DNA from 3 places in the Arthrobacter sp. Y3223151 genome. Region 1 is predicted to be linked to each of the others. Evidence: riboswitches for the same ligand, from Rfam matches in the RefSeq annotation. Region 1 holds a riboswitch; each other region holds the start of a gene.
What was found. Region 1 has a riboswitch for thiamine pyrophosphate ahead of AC5RUP_RS03575 (YkoF family thiamine/hydroxymethylpyrimidine-binding protein). Riboswitches for the same ligand answer to the same signal wherever they lie in the genome.

Region 1 (7,259 bases):
CTCCTGGAACATGTGGACGTGCAGCCGGTGGCCTGCCTGCTGGTGGACGAGGCACAGTTCCTGGAACCGGAACAGATCGACGACCTGTTCCGCATCGCGGTGATGGACAACGTTCCGGTGCTGGCCTATGGCATCCGCACCGACTTCCGCACTCAGGCCTTCCCGGGTGCCCGGAGGCTGCTGGAAATCTCGCACTCCCTCGAGGAGCTGAAGACCATCTGCCGCTGCGGCCGCAAGGCAGTCTTTAACACGCGCCGCGTGGGCGGGGAAATTGTGTTCGACGGCGAGCAGGTCGCCATCGACGGCGAGGACGTCTGGTACGAATCGCTCTGCGGCACCTGTTATCTTGAGGCCTCGGGCGGTGCGCTCTAGGTCTGGCTGCGGTGGCGCAGCCCCGTCACGGGCCGGCTGGAATGCCGAGCCGTCCGGCCGGCCGTTCTTCCAGCCGCCGGGTCACTGGCCGGCTGGAATGCCCGGCCATTCTGCCAGCTGTTCTGCCAGCAGCCGGGTCATCGGCCCGCTGGAATGCCGAGCCGTTCGGCCAGCCCGATCGCGTTGAACGGTGCGTGGACCTTGACGTCGTTGTCGAAGTACACGTAGGCATCCCTGCCCGCGCCGTCGGGGCAGCCCGAGCCGTCCAGCCATCCGCCGACCGTCGAGGCCAGCCGGTCCAGGTCTTCGTCCCGGTAACCGCTGACGTAGAGTTCGTCCTTTCCGTGCAGCCGGACGTAGGCGAAGTCGGCCGTGATCTCGTCCAACATCGGCCACTTTCCGGCGCTGTCGGCCAGCACCAGGGCCGTGTTGTGCCGGCGCAGTTGGTCGTAGAACTCCTCGTTGATGAACGTGGTGCTGCGGATCTCGAGGGCGTGGCGCAGCGGCCGGTCGGCGCCGCCGTCGGGGATCCAGGTCCTGTCCTTCATCAGTTCGGTGTGCCCGGCGGCCAAGGCGGCGGCAGCGTGCGTGCTGCGCGGCAGTTGGACCAGGAACTTCTCCATCACCTCGGCGTCGTAGTTGGCGCGTTCGGGCAGCTGCCACAGGAACGGTCCGAGCTTTTCGCCCAGGCCCAGGACCCCCGATGCGTAGAAATTCGCCAAGGCGTCCCGGACGTCCTTCAGGCCCTTCATGTGGGTGATGTACCGCCCGCCCTTGACCGCGAACACGAAGTCCGAAGGCGTCTCGGCGTGCCACTGCCGGAAGCTGGAGGGGCGCTGCAGCGAATAGAAGGTGCCGTTGATTTCGACTGAATTCAGGCGGCCGGAGGCATATTCCAGCTCGCGGCGCTGGGGCAGGCCCTTCGGGTAGAACGTGCCGCGCCACCGCGGGTATCGCCAGCCGGAAATGCCGATCCGTGCCATCGGTTGAGAGGCGGCCATGTCCCGCAGGCTACCCGGCCCCGGCGGTGCAGGCCAGAGCAAGCCGCCCTCCGCCGTCGTGCTGTGGGGCGTTGCGTATCCGTTGAAGCGCTGCCGTAGCCGGGCACGAGAGCCTTCGCCTGATCGAGTGGTGAGAAGATGCAGCCAAACGGCCGGTTTCGCTGCATCTTCCCGCCACTCGAATCTGGCGTCCCGGTTTCGGCTGGGCTCGACGTCGAGCGACGGGCCGCTCCCGGGAGCCGCATGGCCCGCCACCGCGCACCGGTTTCCGCCCCGAAACCGCATCCGGCCCCGCGGATTCCGGTCGATTGTGGCCCATCCGCTAAACTTGGCGGGTAAGAGCCCCAAATACTCCATCCGGAGTGAGGGGCGTTCTCATGCGCGGCAGCGGCTCCTTGATGTGCAGTCTGTCCGGGGCTTCCGCCGCATCGAATGGGGGAGGATCCCATGCCAGCAATTGTGATCGTCGGAGCCCAGTGGGGCGACGAAGGAAAAGGCAAGGCTACCGACCTGCTCGGCGGCCGCGTGGATTACGTGGTTAAGCCGAACGGCGGCAACAACGCCGGGCACACCGTCGTCGTCGGCGGGGAGAAGTACGAGCTGAAGCTGTTGCCGGCCGGCATCCTGTCCCCCAACGCCACTCCGATCATCGGCAACGGCTGCGTGGTCAACCTGGAGGCCCTCTTCGAGGAGATCGACGGGCTCGAGGCCCGCGGCGCGGACACCTCGCGGCTGCGCGTCTCGGCCAACGCCCACCTGGTGGCCCCGTTCCACCAGACCATGGACAAGGTGACCGAACGCTTCCTGGGCAAGCGCGCGATCGGCACCACGGGCCGGGGCATCGGCCCCGCCTACATGGACAAGGTGGCCCGGCTGGGCATCCGCGTGCAGGACGTGTTCGACGAATCGATCCTGCGGCAGAAGGTCGAAGGCTCGCTGCGGCAGAAGAACGAACTGCTGGTCAAGGTCTACAACCGCCGGGACGTGCACGTCGAGGAGGTCGTGGAGTACTTCCTCTCCTTCGCCGAGCGGCTGCGCCCGATGGTCATCGACTCCACCTACGTGCTGAACAAGGCGCTGGACGAGGGCAAGGTCGTACTGATGGAGGGCGGACAGGCAACGTTCCTGGACGTGGACCACGGCACCTACCCGTTCGTGACCTCCTCCAACCCGACCGCCGGCGGCGCGTCCGTGGGCTCGGGCATCGGCCCCACCCGGATCAACCGTGTGGTGGGCATCATCAAGGCATACACCACCCGCGTGGGCGCCGGGCCGTTCCCCACCGAGCTGTTCGATGACATGGGCGAGTACCTGCAGAAGAAGGGCGGGGAGTTCGGCGTGAACACCGGCCGGCCGCGGCGCTGCGGCTGGTACGACGCCGTGCTGGCCCGCCACGCCGCCCGGGTCAACGGCTTCACCGACTACTTCGTGACCAAGCTGGACGTCCTCACCGGCATCGAACAGATCCCGGTCTGCGTCGCCTACGACGTGGACGGCATCCGGCACGACGAAATGCCGATGACCCAGACCGAGTTCCACCACGCCAAGCCGATCTTCGAGTACTTCGAGGGCTGGACCGAGGACATCACCGGCGCCAGAACCCTGGAAGACCTGCCCGAGAACGCCCGCAACTACGTGCTGGCGCTCGAAAAGCTCTCCGGCACCCGGTTCTCCGCCATCGGCGTTGGCCCCGACCGCGACCAGACCATCGTGGTGCGGGACCTGATCAACGAATAGCAGGACCAATGACGGCGGTGCGTCCGGTTCGGCGTCGGGCCGTCACCGCTGGATGACGACGGCGGGGCGATCGGTTCGGCGTCGGGCCGTTACCGCTGGATGACGACGGCGGTGCGTCCGGTTCGGTGTCGGGCCGTTACCGCTGGATGACGACGGCGGGGGCGCGGGCAGTGATGTCCGCGCCCCCGCCGCATCCCCGCCTTCACAGCCCCTTTCAAGCCGTTGAAACCTTTCGCCACTACCGCGCCCGATGGGTTAGACTCGTGGGCAACACGGGAGTCCGGTGAGCCGGGCTGAGAGGAAACTTCTCAAGTTTCGACCGTCGAACCTGATCTGGATCATGCCAGCGCAGGGACGTTGACTCTTTACTACCCGTGCCCCGTTTAACAAACCTAAGGGCGCGACATGCGAACATCAGACTCGATCGTCACAGCGACGAACACCCCCATTGCTGCCGTCGGCAGCGACAAGTTCACCGCCACTCCCCGCGAGTTCGGCGTGGGCGCGAGATTGACCCTGGCGGTCATGGCCGACAACTACGCCGACGTCATCCTGGCGGCACTGGGCCAGGCCGACTCCACCGGCCTCGACGTGCAGACCGGCAAGGTGAGCACCTACCTGACCGGCGCCGAGCAGGATGTGCTGCGCTACCTGAGCCAGGTCATTGCCGCGGCGGGACGCACCGGGGCGCATGTCTCGGCCTCCGTGCTCCTGTCCCGGGGCTGCCCGGGCGGGGTCAGCTGCGAGATACCCGAGGGCGGCGCGGCCCTGTACTCCGAGATCCCGGAACTGGAACCCACGGGAATCGAGGCCGCCGCCGACTGGGCGCTTTACCCCCTGGCCGACGGCGGTACCGGCGGCGCCTCGGCGGACCACATGCGCGATATCTACGCCGCCATCGACTACGCCAAGTCCACGGGCGTCGTGGTGCAGGCGGAGCATTTCGTCACCCGCTTGGACGGCGACGTCGCCCAGGTGCTGCAGACCATTGCCGCCGGCTGGATCCTGGTGGGCCGGTCCGTCCAGCACGTGACGACCCACGCCACGCTCTCCATCAACAGCCCCAGCGCCTCCTGAAGCGGAAGGACCAGTCATGCCATCATCGACTTCGCAGCAGCATGCCCTCCCGCGCGGTGCCTGGACCCTGAAGGACCTCGTCCTCCTGGTTGTCCTGGGCGTCGTCTTCGGTTTCCTCTACTGGGTCTTCGTCCAGGCCTGGACTGCCCTGTCCCTGCTGATGGGCCCGGCCGGAGACCTGTCGCAGCACTTCCTGGCCGGAAGCTGGCTGCTGGTGGCTCCGATCGCCATCGCCATCGTCCAACGTCCCTTCGCCGGCGTCCTGGCCGAGGTTTTGGCCTCGGTGATAGAGGTGGTGTTCCTGGGCTCCGCCGTCGGTCCGCTGCTCTTCATCGCGGCCGCCATTCAGGGCATTGGCAGCGAGATCCCGTTCGCGGCCACCCGCTACCGTTCCTACGGCTGGCTTACCTACGCCCTGTCCGGGCTGTTCGGCGCCGGTCTGGTCTTCTTCTATTCGGCCTTCCGGTCCGGCTGGTACGGCCAGGACTTGTTCTGGACCCGCCTGGTCATCCACCTGATCTCCGGTGTAATTGTGGGCGGGCTGCTGGGCAAGATCATCGTCGACGGGCTGGCGAAGACCGGCGTGGTGGATAACTTTGCGATTGGCCGCGCCCGGCTGGGCACAACCGATGCGCACCGCTGACCCGGTCCTGGAGCTCGATGACGTATCCGTAGGCTTCCCCCGGCGGGACACGGCCGTGCTGCGCAACATCACGCTGCGGCTTGGGTTCGGGGAACACCTGATCGTGTTCGGGGCTTCCGGGTCGGGTAAGTCCACGCTGCTGCAGGCGGTCACGGGGGTGGTCCCGCACTCGGTGGTCGCCACCCTGGCCGGCACGGTGTCGGTGAACGGCGTGGCCACCACCGATTCCTCGGTCGCCGAGCTTTCCCGGCACGTCGGCGTGCTGGCCCAGGATCCCTCCTCCGGAGTCTGCCTTCCCGACGTCGAACAGGAGCTGGCGCTGCCGCTGGAGAACCGCGCGGTGCCTCCGGAGGAGATATCCGCACGGATCGACGCCGCGCTGGCCTCCGTTGGTGCCGCCGGCCTGCGCGGCCGCCCGACAGCCCAGCTGTCCGGCGGAGAAGGCCAGCGGGTGGCGCTGGCCGCGAGCCTCATCGCCGAACCGGACCTGCTGCTGCTCGACGAACCCACCTCCATGCTGGACCCGGCAGGCCTGGCCGCGGTGCGGGACGCCGTCAGCGCTGCCACGGCCGCCTACGGGCCGGCAGTGGTGCTGGTCGAACACCGGCTGGACGACTACGCCGGCGTGGCCGGCATAGCCGGCCTGCCGCGCCGGGCGGTCGTCCTGGGCGACGCGGGCCAGGTCCTGGCCGACGGCGCGACCGCCGACGTGCTGGGGACCCATGCCGTCCAGCTGAACACGGCCGGATGCTGGCTGCCGCTGGAGACGGAATTGCTGGCCGTCACCGGCCGGCCCGGCGGCCTCGGCGCGCCCGACGTCTGTTCGGACCTGCGGCAGCTGGCGGCGCCGGACCCCGAGGACGTAACCCCGCCTGTCCCCGAGGGGGAGGCCGCGGTGCCCGCTGCCGCGGTGCCCGCGACCGGCGAGACGGTGCTGGCCGCCGAGAGCCTGTCCGTCTCGCGGACGATGCCCGGGCGGAAGAAGCGCCGGAATGCAGGCGATGTCCCGCCGGAGGCTGCGATTCTTAAGGATGTGACGCTCCGGTTGAGGCGCGGCGAAATCGCGGCCCTGCTGGGAGCGAACGGGGCCGGCAAAACCTCCTTGCTGCTCACCTTGGCCCGGCTCCTTCCGCCGGCGGCCGGAACCGTCGGCGGGGAACGTCCGGGGATGGTGTTCCAGAATCCCGAGCACCAGTTCGTGGCGCACACCGTCCGGGACGAAGTCCGGCACGGCCTTCCCGACGCCCCCGCCGAACGGTTCGGGCGTCTCCTGGCGCGGCACCGGCTCACCCATGTGGCGGACCAGAGCCCCTTCCGGTTGTCGGGCGGCGAGAAGCGCCGCCTGAGCGTGGCGGCCATGCTGGCCCACGAGCGGCCCGCGCTCCTGGCCGATGAACCCACGTTCGGCCTCGACCGGCGGGACACCATCGCCACGGTGGCAGCCTTCCGGGATGCCGCCGCCGCTGGCCGCGGCATCCTCTTCTCCAGCCATGACCTGCGGACCGTCGCCACGCTGGCCGACCGGGCCATCGTGATCGCGGACCGAAAGGTGATTGCCGACGGCCCCGTCTTCGACATCCTGCGCGACCCCGCCGTCCTGCACCGCGCCGGCCTGCGGCTACCACCGCTGATCGACTGGCTGCTGGCCGAGTTCGCCTCCGCGGACGAGATCCGGCGCGTCCTCGACCGGCTCGATGCCGCCGTTACCGGCGGCGTTACCCGCGCCGGTGCCGCGCACCCGCAGATCGGCAGCCGGGCATGAGCGCGGACTTCGCCGCCGGCCCGGCTTCCGCCGTCGTCGGCGGCGTCCTGGCCCGGCGCAATCCCACCATCAAGCTCGCGCTCCTGTTCGTCGTGTCGCTGGCCCTGGTCTTCATTTTCGATCCGGTGACGCCCGCCGTCCTCTACCTGGTGGCCCTGGCCGCGGTCGCCGCCTCCACGCGCCTGAGGCTGAGGACTATGGCGCTGGCGCACGTGCCCTTCGTCGCCTTCGGGCTGGGGGTTTTCATGGTCAATGCGCTGAGCCGGCCCGGCGAGGTGTTATGGACCTCCGGGCCGCTGCGGATCACGGTCGAAGGCCTCGCCGTCGGCGGTTCCCTGGCCCTGCGCACCCTGGTCATCGGGATCCTGGCCATCGGTTTCCTCGCCTCGACCGACGGCGTCGCGCTGATGGGCAGCCTGCACCAGCACGCCGGGCTCGGGCCCCGGATCACCTACGCCGTCCTGGCCGGGTACCGCATGCTGCAGGAGATGCCGCGGGAGTGGCTGACCATTCGGCAGGCCCACGCCGTCCGGGCCCGGCTCCGTCCGGACGGCTCACTGCCGCGCGGCCTGCGCGCCTACGGGAACGCGGCGTTTGCCCTGCTGGTCGTCTCCGTGCGCAAGGGCGAGCGGATGGCCCAGGCGCTGGAGTCGCGGGGCCTGGGCCT
Region 2 (7,259 bases), 350 kb from region 1:
GGCGTGGCTGGCGGCCGCGCCCGTGCTCGATTTTGACCGCAAGGACGACCTGCAGGAGCGCTTCTACCGGGAACTGACCGGCGCCGCGCTGGCGGCGCCGCGCCATTATCTGCCCGCCTCGGCGGAGTTTGCCTCGGCGGTCCGGCTGGGCATCGGCTGGGCCCTGCTGCCGGAGCAACAGTGCCTGGCGGACGTCCGCACCGGGACGCTGCACGAACTAGCCCCCGACCTGCCGGTGGACGTGCCGTTATACTGGCAGCGCTGGAAAATCAGCTCGCCGGTGCTAGACGAACTGACTGCCTGCGTTCGGCAGACCGCGCTGGACCAGCTGCGGCAGCGCTAGCTCAGCGCCCGGAAATCCCGCGGCGCGCGGCGCCTCCGCCCGCTGCCAGGGGTGCCGTTTTCTCCGCCCCGAACCCCGGCACCCGTGCCCGGCCCTACAGTGGAGGGAGAGATCCAGACGAAGGGGCACGATGCAAGACCGCATTCGCAACGCCCGCCTGCGCGAGCGCGTGATGAGCGCGGAGCAGGCGGCAGAACTGATCAAACCCGGCATGACCGTTGCCATGAGCGGCTTCACCGGCGCCGGTTACCCTAAGGCCGTGCCGCAGGCGCTCGCGGCACGGATGGAAACCGCGCACGCGGCCGGGGAGCAGTTCAAGATCCGCGTACTCACCGGCGCTTCGACGGCCCCTGAGCTCGACGGCGCCCTCGCCAAGGTCGACGGGATGCAGCTGCGCCTGCCCTACCAGTCGGACCCGGCGCTGCGCGAACGGATCAATGCCGGCGAGCTGGACTACATCGACATGCACCTCAGCCACGTCGCCCAGCACACCTGGTTCGGGTTTTTCGGCGACGTGGACCTGGCCGTGGTCGAGGCGGTGGGCATCCTCGAGGACGGACGGCTCATCCCGTCCACCTCCGTGGGCAACAACATGACCTGGCTCCGGCAGGCCAGCCAGGTCATCGTGGAGATCAACAACGCCCAGCCGGTGGGTCTCGAGGGCATGCACGACGTCTACTACGGCACCGCCCTGCCGCCGGAACGCCGGCCCATCCCGCTCGAGCATCCCGACGACCGGATCGGCGAACCCTACCTGCAGGTGGATCCGGACAAGATCGTGGCCGTCGTGCACACCGACGCGCCCGACCGGAACTCCCCCTTCAACCCGCCCGACGACGCGTCGCAGCAGATCGCCGGCCACCTGCTGGAGTTCCTGGACCACGAGGTCCGGCGCGGGCGGTTGACCGAGCAGCTGCTCCCGCTGCAGTCCGGCGTCGGCAATATCCCCAACGCGGTGCTGGAAGGTCTGGCGGCCGGCGGCTACCGCGGCCTGACCGCCTACACCGAAGTCATCCAAGACGGCATGCTGCAGCTGCTCAAGGAGGGCGTGCTGCGCATGGCCTCCGCCACCTCCTTCTCGCTCAGCCGCACGGGCCTGGAGGAGTTCAACGCAAACGTCGACTACTACCGCGAGCGCATTATCCTGCGCACCCAGGAGATTTCCAATCACCCCGAGCTGGTCCGCCGGCTGGGCTGCATCTCGCTCAACGGCATGATCGAGGCGGACATATACGGCAACATCAACTCCACCCACGTGGCCGGCACCAAGGTCATGAACGGCATCGGCGGCTCCGGCGACTTCGCCCGAAACAGCTACCTGTCCGTGTTCATGTCCCCCAGCATGGCCAAGGGCGGGAAGGTCTCCAGCATCGTGCCGATGGCCAGCCACGTCGACCACACCGAGCACGACACGATGATCGTGATCACCGAGCAGGGTCTGGCCGACCTGCGCGGGCTCGCGCCGAAGCAGCGGGCGCGCAAGATCATCGAGACCTGCGCGCATCCGGACTACCGGCCCATGCTCCAGGACTACTTCGACCGGGCCTGCCGGGACAGCTTCGGCAAGCACACCCCGCACTTGCTCGGCGAGGCCTTGTCCTGGCACCAGCGCTTCGTGGAGACCGGCAGCATGCTCCCCGCACGGCAGTAACGGCCGGCCTCCCCGCACACCGGGCGGCGGGTCGGTCCGGCTGTCCGCCCGCTGTCCACGCGGCGCCCGGGAGTATGACGCCGTCGTGCCTGCGGCCTTTCGCCGCCCGGTGCGGCTGCCGGTAGGCTGCTGGCTTGTACACGGGAGTCCGGTGAACCGGGCTGAGAGGAAGCTTCTCAAGTTTCGACCGTTGAACCTGATCTGGATCATGCCAGCGCAGGGAGCAACCCTCACACCCGTGCCCTGTTCACTCAACAGAAGGGCGCGACAATGCAGACATCCGGCGGCATGCACCTGGTGGCGATGGTCAACCCGCCGACCAGCCAGTATTCGGAGAACTGGCGGCATCCGCTCTCCCGGCGGGACTGGCTGAGCGCAGAGTTTTACCTCGATCTGGGCCGGACGCTGGAACGAGGCTGCTTCGACATGCTGTTCCTGCCCGACGCGCTGGCCGTCCCGGAGGACAACGCGGGCGACTACGCCACCACGCTGGTCACCGGCGGCAAGGGCGCCATCTATCTCGACCCCTTGGTCACCCTGTCACTGGTTGCCGGGGCGACCCGCCACCTGGGCCTGGCCGCCACCATCTCCACGACCTTCACCCCTGCCTACACGATCGCCCGGAAGCTGCTCTCGCTGGATCACCTCTCCGGCGGCCGGGTCGCCTGGAACATCGTCACGTCCACCACCGACGCCGAGGCCGCCAACTTCGGCCTGGCCGCCATCCCGCCCAAATCCGAGCGTTACGACCGGGCCGACGACGTCGTCCAGGCCGTGGTGGACCTGTGGGAAAGCTGGGAACCCGGGGCGCTGACACTGGACGGGCCGGGTCGCCGGTTTGCGGATCCGGAGCGTGTCCACCGGATACCCGAACGGCCCCGGCGCAACGGCGACGACCGTCCGCTGAGCCGCGGTCCGATCACCCTGCCGCGCAGCCCGCAGGGAAGGCCGGTGCTCATGCAGGCCGGGTCCTCCCCGCGCGGCATGGAGTTCGCGGCCCGCTGGGCCGAGGTCGTATTCGCCGTCGCCGACACCCCGGACGCCATGCGCGCGGTGCGGACCGAACTGCGGGCCCGCGCTGCGGCCGCCGGACGGAATCCGGATCAGCTGGCCGTCCTCCCGGCGGTCCAGCCGATCACCGGCGCCACGCCGGCCGCCGCCCGCCAAGCCGTGCGGGGCCTGCAGGCGGCACTCGACGAGGAGGACGTCCTGACGAAATTGGGCCGGCTCCTCCACGCGGCCCGGGAGGACCTGACGCCGGACGGCAGCGCCGAGGAGTTGCTGCTGGCCCATCGCGGGGCCACGGGCAGCGAGGGCTTTGAACAAATGCTCCTGGCCGCAGCCCGCCGGGAATCCATGACCGTCCGCGAGCTGGCGCTGGCGCAGGCCATGAACCAGCTGAAACCCCAGCCCGTGGGCGATCCGTCGGACATCGCCGACTACTTGTGCGAACTCTACGACTCTGAGGCGGCTGACGGTTTCGTGATCATGTCGGCCCTCTACCCGTCCTCACTCGAAGACTTCGTCAACGGCGTGGTGCCGAAACTGCAGGCCCGGGGCCGGTTCCGGACCGCCTATTCGGGACACACCCTGCGCGATCACCTGGGAGCTTCCCCGGCAGGCAGCCGCTCCGTCGCGTCTTAGCAGCCCTACCGCTCCGGCTCAGCGCTGGTAGATCCTGGCCAGCACGGCGTCGAAGACCCGGTCGGGCAGGAGCCGGCGAGCGCCCATGATCGTCCGCGCGCCCCTGCCGACCGGGTACCGGCTGCGCGTGCGCCGAGCGGCCGCCACCCGGGCGATGCGGCGGCCCACAACGTCCGGCCGCGTTCCCGTGCGTTCCGTGTACGCCCCGGCAATCGCCCGCGCCACGCTCTCTGCCTGCGGTGCGTAGGCCGTGCCTTCGGAACTCAGCTGCAGGCTCTCCACCGCGATGGCGTCCCACTCGGTCAGGATCGGCCCGGGCTCGACGATCACCACGTCGATGCCGAAGGGCTTCAGCTCCACTCGGAGGCAGTCCGACAAACCCTCGACCGCGAATTTCGCCGCGTGGTACCAGCCGCCGAGGGGTTCGTAGAACACACCGCCGATCGAGGAGACGTTGATGATCCGCCCGCTGCCCTGGGCCCGCATGGCCGGGGCCGCCAGTTGGATGAGCCGGCCCAGCCCGAACAGGTTCACGTCGAACTGCTGCCGGGCGTCCTCCAGCGGCACGTTCTCGATGGCGCCGTAGGAGGCGTACCCGGCGTTGTTGACCAGAACGTCCAGCCGTCCCTGCTCCGACAGGATGTGCTCCACCCCGCGCACCATCGACGCGTCGTCGGCCAGGTCCATCTCGAGGACGCGCACCCCGTGCTCTTCCAGCGGGCGCATCCTCTCCACGCGGCGCGCGGCCGCGTAGACGGTGAAGCCGCCGCGTGCCAGTTCCCGGCAGGTGTGTTCCCCGATCCCGGAGGACGCTCCGGTTACCAGGGCGACTTTGTCCGTCATCATCGGGCTCCCCTCACTTTTCCAAAGCCATGACGACGGCGGTGCGCGCCTCGTCCGGCAACGTCCGGCCGGCGCCGTCGGGAGCGAAGAGCCGCCGGCAACCGTCGAGTTCCACCGTCAGCGGAGCACCGGCGCCCTGCCCCTCGGCGAGCGGCCAGAGCACCGCAAACTCCGTTGCGTCGTCGGCGCATTCGCCAGCATCCCTATCCTGTGCGGCCGCGTTCAGGAGGGCGTCCTTTGCCGTGCCCTCCAGGCTCCCGCCCTTGGAAAAAATCCCCGACACGATCTGGATGACGCCAAAATTCAGGTCCGGCTGCGCGTCGGCGGGCAGTTCATCCTCTGCGGCCGGCACCGGCGCCGTCCGGTACTGGCAGATCCTCAAGGCGTCGACCTCGCCGGCGCGTGGCAAAAGGCCGGGGGAACCCGGCACGCCCTCGCCGCTGCCGCGCGGCTGCTCCGCTCCCGGCTGCTCGAACGGCGCCAGCTCAGTCACTCCCGGCATCGCCTTGAAGCCCCACTCGGCGGGGCAACCGGCATCCAGTGCCGCCCTCGGCTGGATCAGTTCCAGCCGGTGCCGGGTGGACTCGATCACGGTCATGCCCGCCAGGACCTCGCGGACCCCGGGTTTCGTCTTGCCGCAGGAATCCGTCGGCCAGGCGGCCCGCATGGCCTTGCCGGCCGCATCCACCAACCACAGATCGGGGACCATTTCCATGTCGGCGGTGCAGACCAGGTTCGCCCTGGGTCCGTCGCTGGGCTGCGCCAGCGCAGTGAGCAGCGCGTCAATGTTTCCGGTGAGCCGCTCTTCCGTGACCGCCGACCACAGGCCGTCCTCGTCCTCGACGGTTGCCATCGCCAGGGCATCACAGCGGATGACGTCGACCGGCGCGAAGGCTTCGGGCACGCCGCCGACCGCCGGCGGCGGAGGTACGGACGGATTCCTTGGTTCGACCATGTGCTGTGCTGTTGTGCAATCGACGGCGTCAACCAACTCGGCCTCGGGCCGTGCTGGTTCCCCCGGATCTCCCGGCAGCTGCCCGCAGGCCGCCAGGGTGCCCGCCGTCAGCACTGCCGCCATCACCGGCCCAAGCCTCCGGCCCCGGCTTCCCTGCCGCCGCTTCCGCTTCACCGCGCCCGTCCCCCGATCACCGTCGATGCCGTCAGTGTAGCGAGGCGCTTCGGAAAAGCATCGCCGGCGCGGCCGCCGGGCAGAGGGGTGAACCTGCGCCGGAGCGTTCAGGAAAGACGGCGGAACTCGCCCGCCCGGAGCTGGACATAGATCGGCAGGGTCATCTGGATGTGTGAAACGCCGACCGGCTCGTCCAGCAGTTCATTGATGGTGGTTTGCCCTTCCAACTCGGTCACTTCGCCATCCATGACTCGAGCCTACGTCGACCGGACGCTCCCCGGACCAAGACACGCGCCACCTGCTGCTTGGTGCCGCTCCTGCCGGGCATCCATGACGCTCGGGAGGGTTCACGTATCGTCCTCGGGCTATGGCGACAGTTGCTGTCGGTGATTAGAGTCGTCGACATGGAGAAGGTTCCGTGGGCAGCACCGTCCGGTTCCTGATCCTGCCGCTGATGCTGTTGGCGCTGCTTGCTGTGCCTGGATCCGTCGCCCCGCGATCGTATCCAAGCGCTATTGCGGGACTCGGAGATTCAATTACCCAGGCCGCAAACGCCTGCTGCCGGCCCGGCAACTACCCGGCCAAGTCCTGGTCAACCGGCGACGGGCGGTCCGACGACATCCGCAGCCACTACGAGCGGCTGGCGGCGCTGCACCCCCAGATCAACAACAACAACTTCAACGACTCGGCAAGCGGCGCCAAGGCGGCAGATCTTCCTGGACAGGCGTCCATGGCCGTGGCCCAGAAGGCGGACTACATCACCCTGCTCATCGGGGCCAACGACCTGTGTGCCTCGTCGGCATCAGCGATGACGTCCACCGCCGATTTCGCCAGGCACGTCGCGGCTGCCCTCGAGGCGCTGCACCGCGGGCTGCCGCAGGCCCGCATTTACGTCAGCAGCATTCCCGACCTTCATCGCCTGTGGTCCGTTCTGCGCACCGATCAGGAGGCCAGTCGCGTCTGGGCGGCCGCCGGAACCTGCCCGTCCATGCTCGGCGCAGCGGTCACCGAGGACCAGCGGCAGGAAGTGGTTGCCCGCGAGCGGGCCTTCAATGAGATCCTCGCGGAGACGTGTGCACGGTACGGGAACTGTCACTGGGACCGGGGCGCCGTGTACGCCTACAAGTTCTCCGCCGACGAGATCAGCACCCTGGACTACTTCCACCCCGGCCCCGCCGGCCAGGCCGCCCTGGCCGAGCTGACATGGCAGGCCTTCCAGGGACACCGCTGAACCTGCATGTCAGCCACCGGGCACCCCAGCACGGCCCCGTACCAGATGCCCAAGAGACATCTACCCAAAAGCGCGGCTGGGTTAGCAACTCTGCTGCTTTTCGTGCGGGGACGCCGCTACTCGTAAGATTTTGAAGTTCTTGTCAGCAACATCCGCCCTGCTTGATGACTCATTTTCTGCGCGTGTTAGCTTGATCACCGTCCTTTCCGGCGGGCCCGCCCGGAAAGCTGAACCACCGCTGCTACCTTCCGGAGGCACAATGGGACTCAGCTCCCCCACGCATACAGACGACAGTGATGTCGCGCCCACACCCGCTGCAGAAACACGACGCGGATCCTTGCCAGGGACAGGGGCGGGCCGCACCTCCGGCGAGGCCGGCAACGAACTCAAGCGCGGGCTGAGCAGCCGGCACCTGCAG
Region 3 (7,259 bases), 710 kb from region 1:
TGGCAGGCCGTGCAGTACGCGGCCCCGCCGGAAGGCGGCTCCCTGGCCGTGCTCGGCCTGGGCCCCATCGGCCAGATGTCCGCCCGGATCGGCCGGCACCTCGGCTACCGGGTGCTGGCGGTGGACCCCGTCGCGGAGCGGCGGGCCATGGCGGAGCGCCACGGCATCGAGACGCTGGACCTGCACGGCGACGTCGCGGACGACCTGCGGGAGCGCACGGGCGGCCGCGGGCCCGACTCGGTGGTGGACGCGGTGGGCATGGAGGCGCACGGCTCGCCCGTGGCCGGCGCGGTCCACCAGGCGGTGGGGCTGCTGCCGTCCGCCGTGGGCCGCAAGGCGATGGAGGCAGCGGGGGTGGACAGGCTCGACGCGCTCTACACCGCGATCGACGCCGTCCGGCGCGGCGGCACGATCTCGATCAGCGGCGTGTACGGCGGGATGAAGGACCCCCTGCCGATGCTGACCATGTTCGACAAGCAGCTCCAGCTGAGGATGGGCCAGTGCAACGTGAAGCGGTGGATCGACGATCTGCTGCCGCTGGTCGACCACCCGTCGGACCCGCTGGGCGTGCTCGACCTGGCGACCCACCAGGTTCCGCTGGAGCAGGCGCCGGAGATGTACGAGAAGTTCCAGAAGAAGGAGGACGGCTGCATCAAGGTGGTGCTCAAGCCGTAGTCCTGAACGGATCGGCGGACCCCGGCCGGCGTGGATCGCCGGGGTCCGCCCGTACCGGTTCACACGAAGATGAAGTTCCAGGTCCCGGCGGCCACCGCGGCAGCGGCGGCTGCGCCGGCGATGACCGCCCCGCCCAGCACCACCCACACATCCACCATGCTGTAGGTGGATTCGCGCGCCCAGGTCCGGGGCCCGGCGCCGAAGCCGCGGGCCTCCATCGCGACGGCCAGCCGGGTGGCCCGGCGGATGGCCTGCACGATCAGGCCGAACGCCTGGCCGGCGAACGCGCCCGCCTTGGCCAGCGGCCGGTTCTCCGCCCCGACACCGCGGGCGCGGCGCGCCAAACCGAGGGTGCGCCATTCCTCCACCAGCAGCCCCACCAACCGCATGGCGGCCAGCGCTCCCAGCACGAACCGGTGGGGCAGCTTCAGCTTCTGCGCCAAGGCGTCCGCCAGGTCCGTCGGGTCGGTCGTCAGGAGCAGGAAAATGCCCGGCAGCGCAACGGCGAGCGACCGCAGGCCGATGGCAACGCCGCCGGCCACCGAGTCCTCCGTGAAGATCAGCGGACCGAACCGGAACAGCACTGCCCCGGACTTCTCGGCCAGCAAGGCCGTTGCCCAGGCCCCGACGGCAGCCGCCGCCAGCAGCGGCCAGCCGCGCTTCAGCAGCAGCCACGGGCTGACACCCAGCACGGGCATCAGCAACAGTTCCGCGGCCAGCACCACGGAGGCGCTGACCCAGTCCACACTGAGCAGGACCACCACGGTGACCAGGGCGGCGGCGGCCAGCTTCGATACCGGGTTGGCGCGGCTGAACGGGGAGGCGGCCAGCCGGGGGTTCATCAGGTCCATACTCATGCTGCCCTCCCCAGCGGCTGGGCCGGGCGGACGCCGCCGTCAGCCACCCGGACGCCGGCGCCGCCGAGCGCGGCGGTGAAGTCGTCGTCGTGCGTCACCGAGACCACGCTCCGGCCCTCGGCCACCAGCTCGGCCAGCAGCGTGACCAGTTCGGCCCAGGTATTGGCGTCCTGTCCGAAGGTCGGCTCGTCCAGCATCAGGATGTCCGGGCCGGTGGCCAGCATGGTGGCTACCGACAGCCTGCGTTTCTCCCCGCCGGAGAGCGTGAACGGGTTGGCCTGCAGCAGGCGGGTCAGCCGGAGCCGCTCGGCGATCGTGTCCACCCGCTGCCGGACGCCTGCCTCGGGCAGTTTGGCCACGCGGCGCGGGCCGAATTCCAGTTCGTCGAGAACCGTGCCGGTGAGGAACTGGTGTTCCGGTTCCTGGAAAACGCTGCCGATCCGGGTCACCAACTGCGCGGACTTCCACTTGGCAGGGGACAAGCCGGCCCCGCGCTGCAACGCCGGCGTCGCCGAGAGATCCCCTCCCGCGGGTGCCTGCAGGCCGGCCAGGGTGAGGGCCAGGGTGGATTTGCCGGCACCGTTCGCGCCGGTGACGCTGAGCGCCTGCCCGGCCAACAGGTCCAGGTCCACCCCGCGCAGCACCGGCGCGGCTTTCCGGTTCCGCGACACGTCCAATGCCGCCGCCCGCAGCAACGGGCCGCCCGGGGCCGGTGCCGCGGGCAGCTCCAGCCGCGGGGTATGACCGGGAACCCAGACGCCGGCCTCGATCAGCCGGGCACGGGTGGCGCCTTCGGCGAGCACCTGGTCCGGCGGCCCGTCGGCCAGCACGCCGCCGCCGGCCGCGAGCACGATCACGCGGTCCACGACGTCCGCCCAGACCGCCACCCGGTGCTCGACCACCACCAAGGTGGCGCCGGTGCGGTCCAGCACCCGGGCCACGGCGTCCCGTACTTCCCGCACCCCGGCGGGGTCCAGGTTTGCGGTCGGCTCATCCAGCAGCAGCAGCCCCGGCCGCATGGCCAGGACCGAGGCCAGCGCCAGCCGCTGCTTTTGGCCGCCGGACAGCGCCGACGTGGGATGGTCCAGCGGGACGGCCAGGCCGACATCGGCCAGGGATTCACGGACCCGGTCCCAGATCTGCCCGCGCGGCAGCGAGAGGTTCTCCGCCCCGAAGGCCACCTCGTCGCCGACCCGGGCCAGCACCAGCTGGCTTTCCGGATCCTGCAGCACGAGGCCGGCCCGGCCGCGGGCCTCGGAGGGACGCACCCCCGCCACGCTCAGCCGGCCGGTCTCCTCGCCTTCGCCCTCGTCGCCGAGGACGCCGGCCATGGCGTGCAGCAGCGTGGACTTGCCGGCCCCGGAGGCGCCCAGCAGCAGGACCCGTTCGCCCGGGGCGATGCTGAAACTGGCCGCGTGCACCGCCCGATCCTTGCGGCCGGCATGCCGCCAGCCCCACCCCTCGGCGAGGACGGGCACCGGGCGGGGCGCCGCCGTCGTACTCTGCGCTCCCATCAAACGGCTCAGGCGTCTGCCGTGCGTCCCGCGGCGAAGGAGGACAGCGCACCCGTCTTCGCCAGGCCCCTGACCGCCAGCCACGGCAGCAGCCCGGCAATCACCACGCCGGACACGGCCGCGAAGCCCACGTAGGCGATCTGCCATTCGGCGGCCCACAGCATGTTGTAGAGGATGTTCTCGCTGATCGACAGCGCCAGGCCTGCGCCCAGGCCGGCCAGCAGCGCCACGCCGAGATTAAACCTGCGGTACAGAAAGAGCAGGAAGACGACCTCGGCGCCCAGGCCCTGGATCAGGCCGGAGACCAGGACGGTCATGCCGAAGCTCGTGCCCAGCAGCGCGGAGACAACCGCCGCCAGCATCTCGCAGTAGATGGCGGCGCCGGGCTTGCGGATGATCAGCCCGCCCAGCACGCCCGCCATCAGCCAGCCGCCGGTGTACAGCCCGGCGGAAGGCGGGAAAGCTATGGTCAGGCCCTCGATCAGCGGCCAGCCCGCCGACCAGGCCCAGAAGATGACGCCGACGGCCACGGCGACCACCGAGGCAACGACGATGTCCACCACCCGCCAGCCGTAACGCTGCTTCCGGGCAGGGGTGGGCGTGACGGGTACATTCGAAACGGTACTCATGGAATCCTCCTGGTTGCAGGAGGGGAGGGCGGCCACGCGGCGCGCCCCGAGAACTCGACTCCCTTCGCCGGTACTAACCGGAGCAGGTTCGAGGGTCTGCGGTCTATCCGCACTCTCAGCGTCCCTCCCGGTCTCCGGTGTGCACCGGCCGGTCGGACGCTCCCCTGTCGTCACTAGATGCTGTCTGGCAGCACGTACCAGTCTACACTCGCCCGCAGCGGCGGGCATTCGGGCGCAGACCCCGGGAAAATGCACGAGGGCTTACGGCCCCGGCGGGTGCCGGGCAGTAGGCTGGGAACCGGAACAGCAGTTGAGACGGGGCTGCGGCCCCGGAAGGGAGCGGGCATGAGCGTTGTGTTGAGGCTCTTGGGCACACTGGTGAGTATCGGCGCGGGCCTGGCAGCCAGCCAGCTGCTGGGGCTTGTCTGGAAGATGGTCACCGGAAAAGATGCGCCCAAGAGCGACGATGACCTGGAGAACAGCCTGCGGGCGGCGGTGGCCTTCGCCGTGGTGTCCGGCACCGTGGCGCGGGTGATCCAGGTGCTGACCAAGCGCGCCACCGCCAAGGCGGTCATCCGCTACGACAAGACCCGGGAAATGGTCTAAGCGGTCCCTTGAGGATTCCGATGGGGGACGGGCCGCGGGCCCGTCCCCCATCGCGTTTTGGTCCCGGCCGCCGGCGCCCGCCCGCGGCCCGGTCCCCTTGGCCGGCAGGTTACGGAGCGTCCGCGGGCCCGGCGTCGTCCTGGTCGGTCCGCCCCGGAGCGGCCGCCGCCCCCGCGGTTCGCCGTTCCCCCGGCTTCCCGGCGTCCTGGCCGCCGGTGACAGCACGGCTGCCGGCGGCAGCACGGCCGCCTGTGTCGGCACCGGCCGGCGTGGCGTCATCGGATGACGCCGCGGAATCTTCCTCCGCCGCCGCCTCCACCACCGCGTCGAGGTCGTCCACGCTGAGGATTTCCTTGCGCAGGTGTTTGGTGCGGTAGCCGGCCCGGCCCACCATGTGGGCCGAAACCGGCACGGTCAGCAACTGGAACAGCCAGGCTATGAGGAGTATGGGCACCGCCGCCCAGCTGCGCAGCTGCAATCCCAGTCCCGTCAGCAGCAGCAGCAGGCCGAAGACCTGCGGCTTCGTGGCGGCGTGCATCCGCGAGAGCAGGTCGGGAAACCGCAGCAGGCCGATGGCCGCGGCCAGGGACATCCCCGCGCCGGCGATCAGGCAGACGGCGGTCGCGATGTCGAGGATCAAGTCAGTGTTCACGAGGCCGCCCGTCCGTCACGAAACGAGCCACGGCGACCGAGCCGATGAAGCCGACAACGCTGATGACGACAACCAGCGTCAGGTTGTTCATGTGGCCGCCGGCGGCCATGTCCACGATGAGTCCGGCGCAGACGATCGCCAGCAGCACGTCTATGGCCAGCAGCCGGTCCAGCAGCGACGGCCCGCGGGCCAGCCGGATCAGCGACAGTACAGCGGCCACGGCCAGCACTGCGCTCACGACGATTTGCGCAACCGGAATGACGTCCCCGTTCACACTGCACCTCCTCTGCCGGTACCTTCGGCCTTGACCATCGCCAGTTCTTCCTTCGTGCCCATCGTCCGGATCAGGCCGGCCTCGATCCGCCGCACTTGGGCGCGAAAACCCTCGGCGGCCTCCTCGGTGTCAACGTCGAGCACGTGCAGGTAAAGCGTGGACGTCGAGCGGTCCACGTCCACCACAAAGCTGCCGGGGATCAGCGAAATGGCATGCCCGGTGGCAGTCACCAGCAGGTCCGAGTGGCTTCGCAGCCGGACCGCCACCACCGCGTTGCGCAGGGTCGGGCCGCGGGTCAGTGCCAGCCACAGGACTTCGACGCTTGCGACCGCGACCTGCCACACAAACGTGGCGGCGAAGATTGCCGCGGCCAGCGGATTGAAGCGCCCGCTGAGTTCGACCGGCGGCAGGTAGAACAGGTTCACGATGAGCAGCGCGATCAGCAGGCCGAAGATCAGGTTACCCGGGCTGAAGTCCTGCCACAGGGAGCCCCAGAGGATGACCAGCCAGGCCAGCAGCGGCAGCTCGACCCAGATGGAGATGCGCGGTTTCCTCATCGGCTCCCCTCCTGCAGGGCGCCCTCGCCCAGGACGGCCTCGACGTACGGGGTGCGCTGCAGCATCTCGCGCGCCGCCTGGTCGCTGAGTTCGAACAGGGGCCCGGCGAACACCGTGAGGGCAACGCCCATCGCCACCAGCCCGACCGTCGGCCAGACCATGGGCAGCGGCAGCAGTTGAACGATGCCCCGCCCGGTGAACCGACCGTGCGGAGCGTTCTCCACGTGGCGGGTGGTCCGCAGCGCGGACCCGTCGGGCTTGGTAGCCACCAGGACCGGGTCCGGGTGCTCGGCGTCTTCGGGGCGGCGCCAGAACACGCGGTTCCAGACCCGTGCCATGGCCAGCAGGGTCAGCAGCGACGTGACCATGCTGCCCGCCACGAGCACCCAGGCGACCGGCGTGCCCAGTTCCACGCCGCCCTGCACCAGGCCGATCTTGCCCAGGAAGCCGGAGAAGGGCGGGATGCCGGCCAGGTTCATGGCCGGGACGAAGAACAGGATGGCCAGCAGCGGCGACAGCTTGGCCATGCCGCCCAGCCGGTCCATGTTCGTGGTTCCGCCGCGGCGTTCGATCAGGCCGGCCACCAGGAACAGGCTGGTCTGCACCGTAATGTGGTGCGCCACGTAGTAGACCGCCGCGCCGAGCCCCACCACCGAGGACATGGCCAGGCCAAACACCATGTAGCCGATGTGGCTGACCAGCGTAAACGAGAGCATTCGCTTGATGTCGATCTGGGCCACGGCCCCGAGGATGCCCACCACCATGGTCAGCACCGCCACGATCATCAGGAACGTGTTCAGCCGGTCGCCGGGGAACAGCAGGGTCTCGGTGCGGATCATGGCATAGACGCCCACCTTGGTGAGCAGGCCGGCGAACACCGCGGTGACCGGCGCCGGCGCCGTCGGATAGGAGTCGGGGAGCCAGAAGGACAGCGGGAATACTGCCGCCTTGATGCCGAAGGCCACCAACAGCATCAAGTGCAGCGTCATCTGGGTCGCCGGATCCAACTGGCCGAGCTTGATCGCCAGGTCCGCCATGTTGATGGTCCCGGTGGCCGCGTAGATCATCGCGATGGAGACCAGGAACAGCACCGAGGAAATGACGCTGACGACGACGTACGTCACCCCGGCGCGGATCCGCGGGCTGGTGCCGCCCAGCGTCATCAGCACGTAGCTGGCCGTGAGGAGCATTTCGAAGCCGACATACAGGTTGAACAGGTCGCCGGTCAGGAACGCGTTGGAAACCCCTGCCACCAGGATCAGGTAGGTCGGGTGGAAGATCGAGACCGGGCCTTCTTCGTCGCCGTCCGTCATGCCCTGGCCGGAGGCATAGAGCAGCACCGCCAGGCTGACGGCCGAGGAGACCACCAGCATCAGGGCGGACAGTTCATCCACCACCAGGGTGATGCCAAAGGGGGGAAGCCAGCCGCCCAGGTTCACCGCCTGCGCGCCGTTGGCCCACGCCGAGGCCAGCATCACGGCTTCCAGTGCCAGCG

Region 2: another riboswitch for thiamine pyrophosphate. It lies ahead of AC5RUP_RS01915 (NtaA/DmoA family FMN-dependent monooxygenase); the one in region 1 lies ahead of AC5RUP_RS03575 (YkoF family thiamine/hydroxymethylpyrimidine-binding protein).
Region 3: another riboswitch for thiamine pyrophosphate. It lies ahead of AC5RUP_RS00120 (ECF transporter S component); the one in region 1 lies ahead of AC5RUP_RS03575 (YkoF family thiamine/hydroxymethylpyrimidine-binding protein).

What each region holds. Positions count from the first base shown of each region.
Region 1 covers NZ_JBNHGI010000001.1:733,258-740,516, forward strand. The annotation lists gene AC5RUP_RS03560 (thymidine kinase) at 1-372, shown strand, start outside; gene AC5RUP_RS03565 (DUF72 domain-containing protein) at 510-1,373, opposite strand; gene AC5RUP_RS03570 (adenylosuccinate synthase) at 1,821-3,110, shown strand; TPP riboswitch at 3,373-3,483, shown strand; gene AC5RUP_RS03575 (YkoF family thiamine/hydroxymethylpyrimidine-binding protein) at 3,516-4,187, shown strand; gene AC5RUP_RS03580 (ECF transporter S component) at 4,204-4,830, shown strand; gene AC5RUP_RS03585 (ABC transporter ATP-binding protein) at 4,817-6,592, shown strand; gene AC5RUP_RS03590 (energy-coupling factor transporter transmembrane component T family protein) at 6,589-7,259, shown strand, end outside.
Region 2 covers NZ_JBNHGI010000001.1:383,825-391,083, forward strand. The annotation lists gene AC5RUP_RS01905 (LysR family transcriptional regulator ArgP) at 1-343, shown strand, start outside; gene scpC (succinyl-CoA:acetate CoA-transferase ScpC) at 474-1,994, shown strand; TPP riboswitch at 2,125-2,234, shown strand; gene AC5RUP_RS01915 (NtaA/DmoA family FMN-dependent monooxygenase) at 2,265-3,638, shown strand; gene AC5RUP_RS01920 (oxidoreductase) at 3,657-4,481, opposite strand; gene AC5RUP_RS01925 (hypothetical protein) at 4,495-5,562, opposite strand; gene AC5RUP_RS01930 (hypothetical protein) at 5,718-5,858, opposite strand; gene AC5RUP_RS01935 (SGNH/GDSL hydrolase family protein) at 6,029-6,841, shown strand; gene AC5RUP_RS01940 (amino acid permease) at 7,101-7,259, shown strand, end outside.
Region 3 covers NZ_JBNHGI010000001.1:22,451-29,709, forward strand. The annotation lists gene AC5RUP_RS00105 (zinc-dependent alcohol dehydrogenase) at 1-675, shown strand, start outside; gene AC5RUP_RS00110 (energy-coupling factor transporter transmembrane component T family protein) at 735-1,526, opposite strand; gene AC5RUP_RS00115 (ABC transporter ATP-binding protein) at 1,529-3,046, opposite strand; gene AC5RUP_RS00120 (ECF transporter S component) at 3,055-3,675, opposite strand; TPP riboswitch at 3,718-3,851, opposite strand; gene AC5RUP_RS00125 (DUF4235 domain-containing protein) at 4,021-4,281, shown strand; gene mnhG (monovalent cation/H(+) antiporter subunit G) at 4,391-4,933, opposite strand; gene AC5RUP_RS00135 (MrpF/PhaF family protein) at 4,923-5,207, opposite strand; gene AC5RUP_RS00140 (Na+/H+ antiporter subunit E) at 5,204-5,764, opposite strand; gene AC5RUP_RS00145 (Na+/H+ antiporter subunit D) at 5,761-7,259, opposite strand, start outside.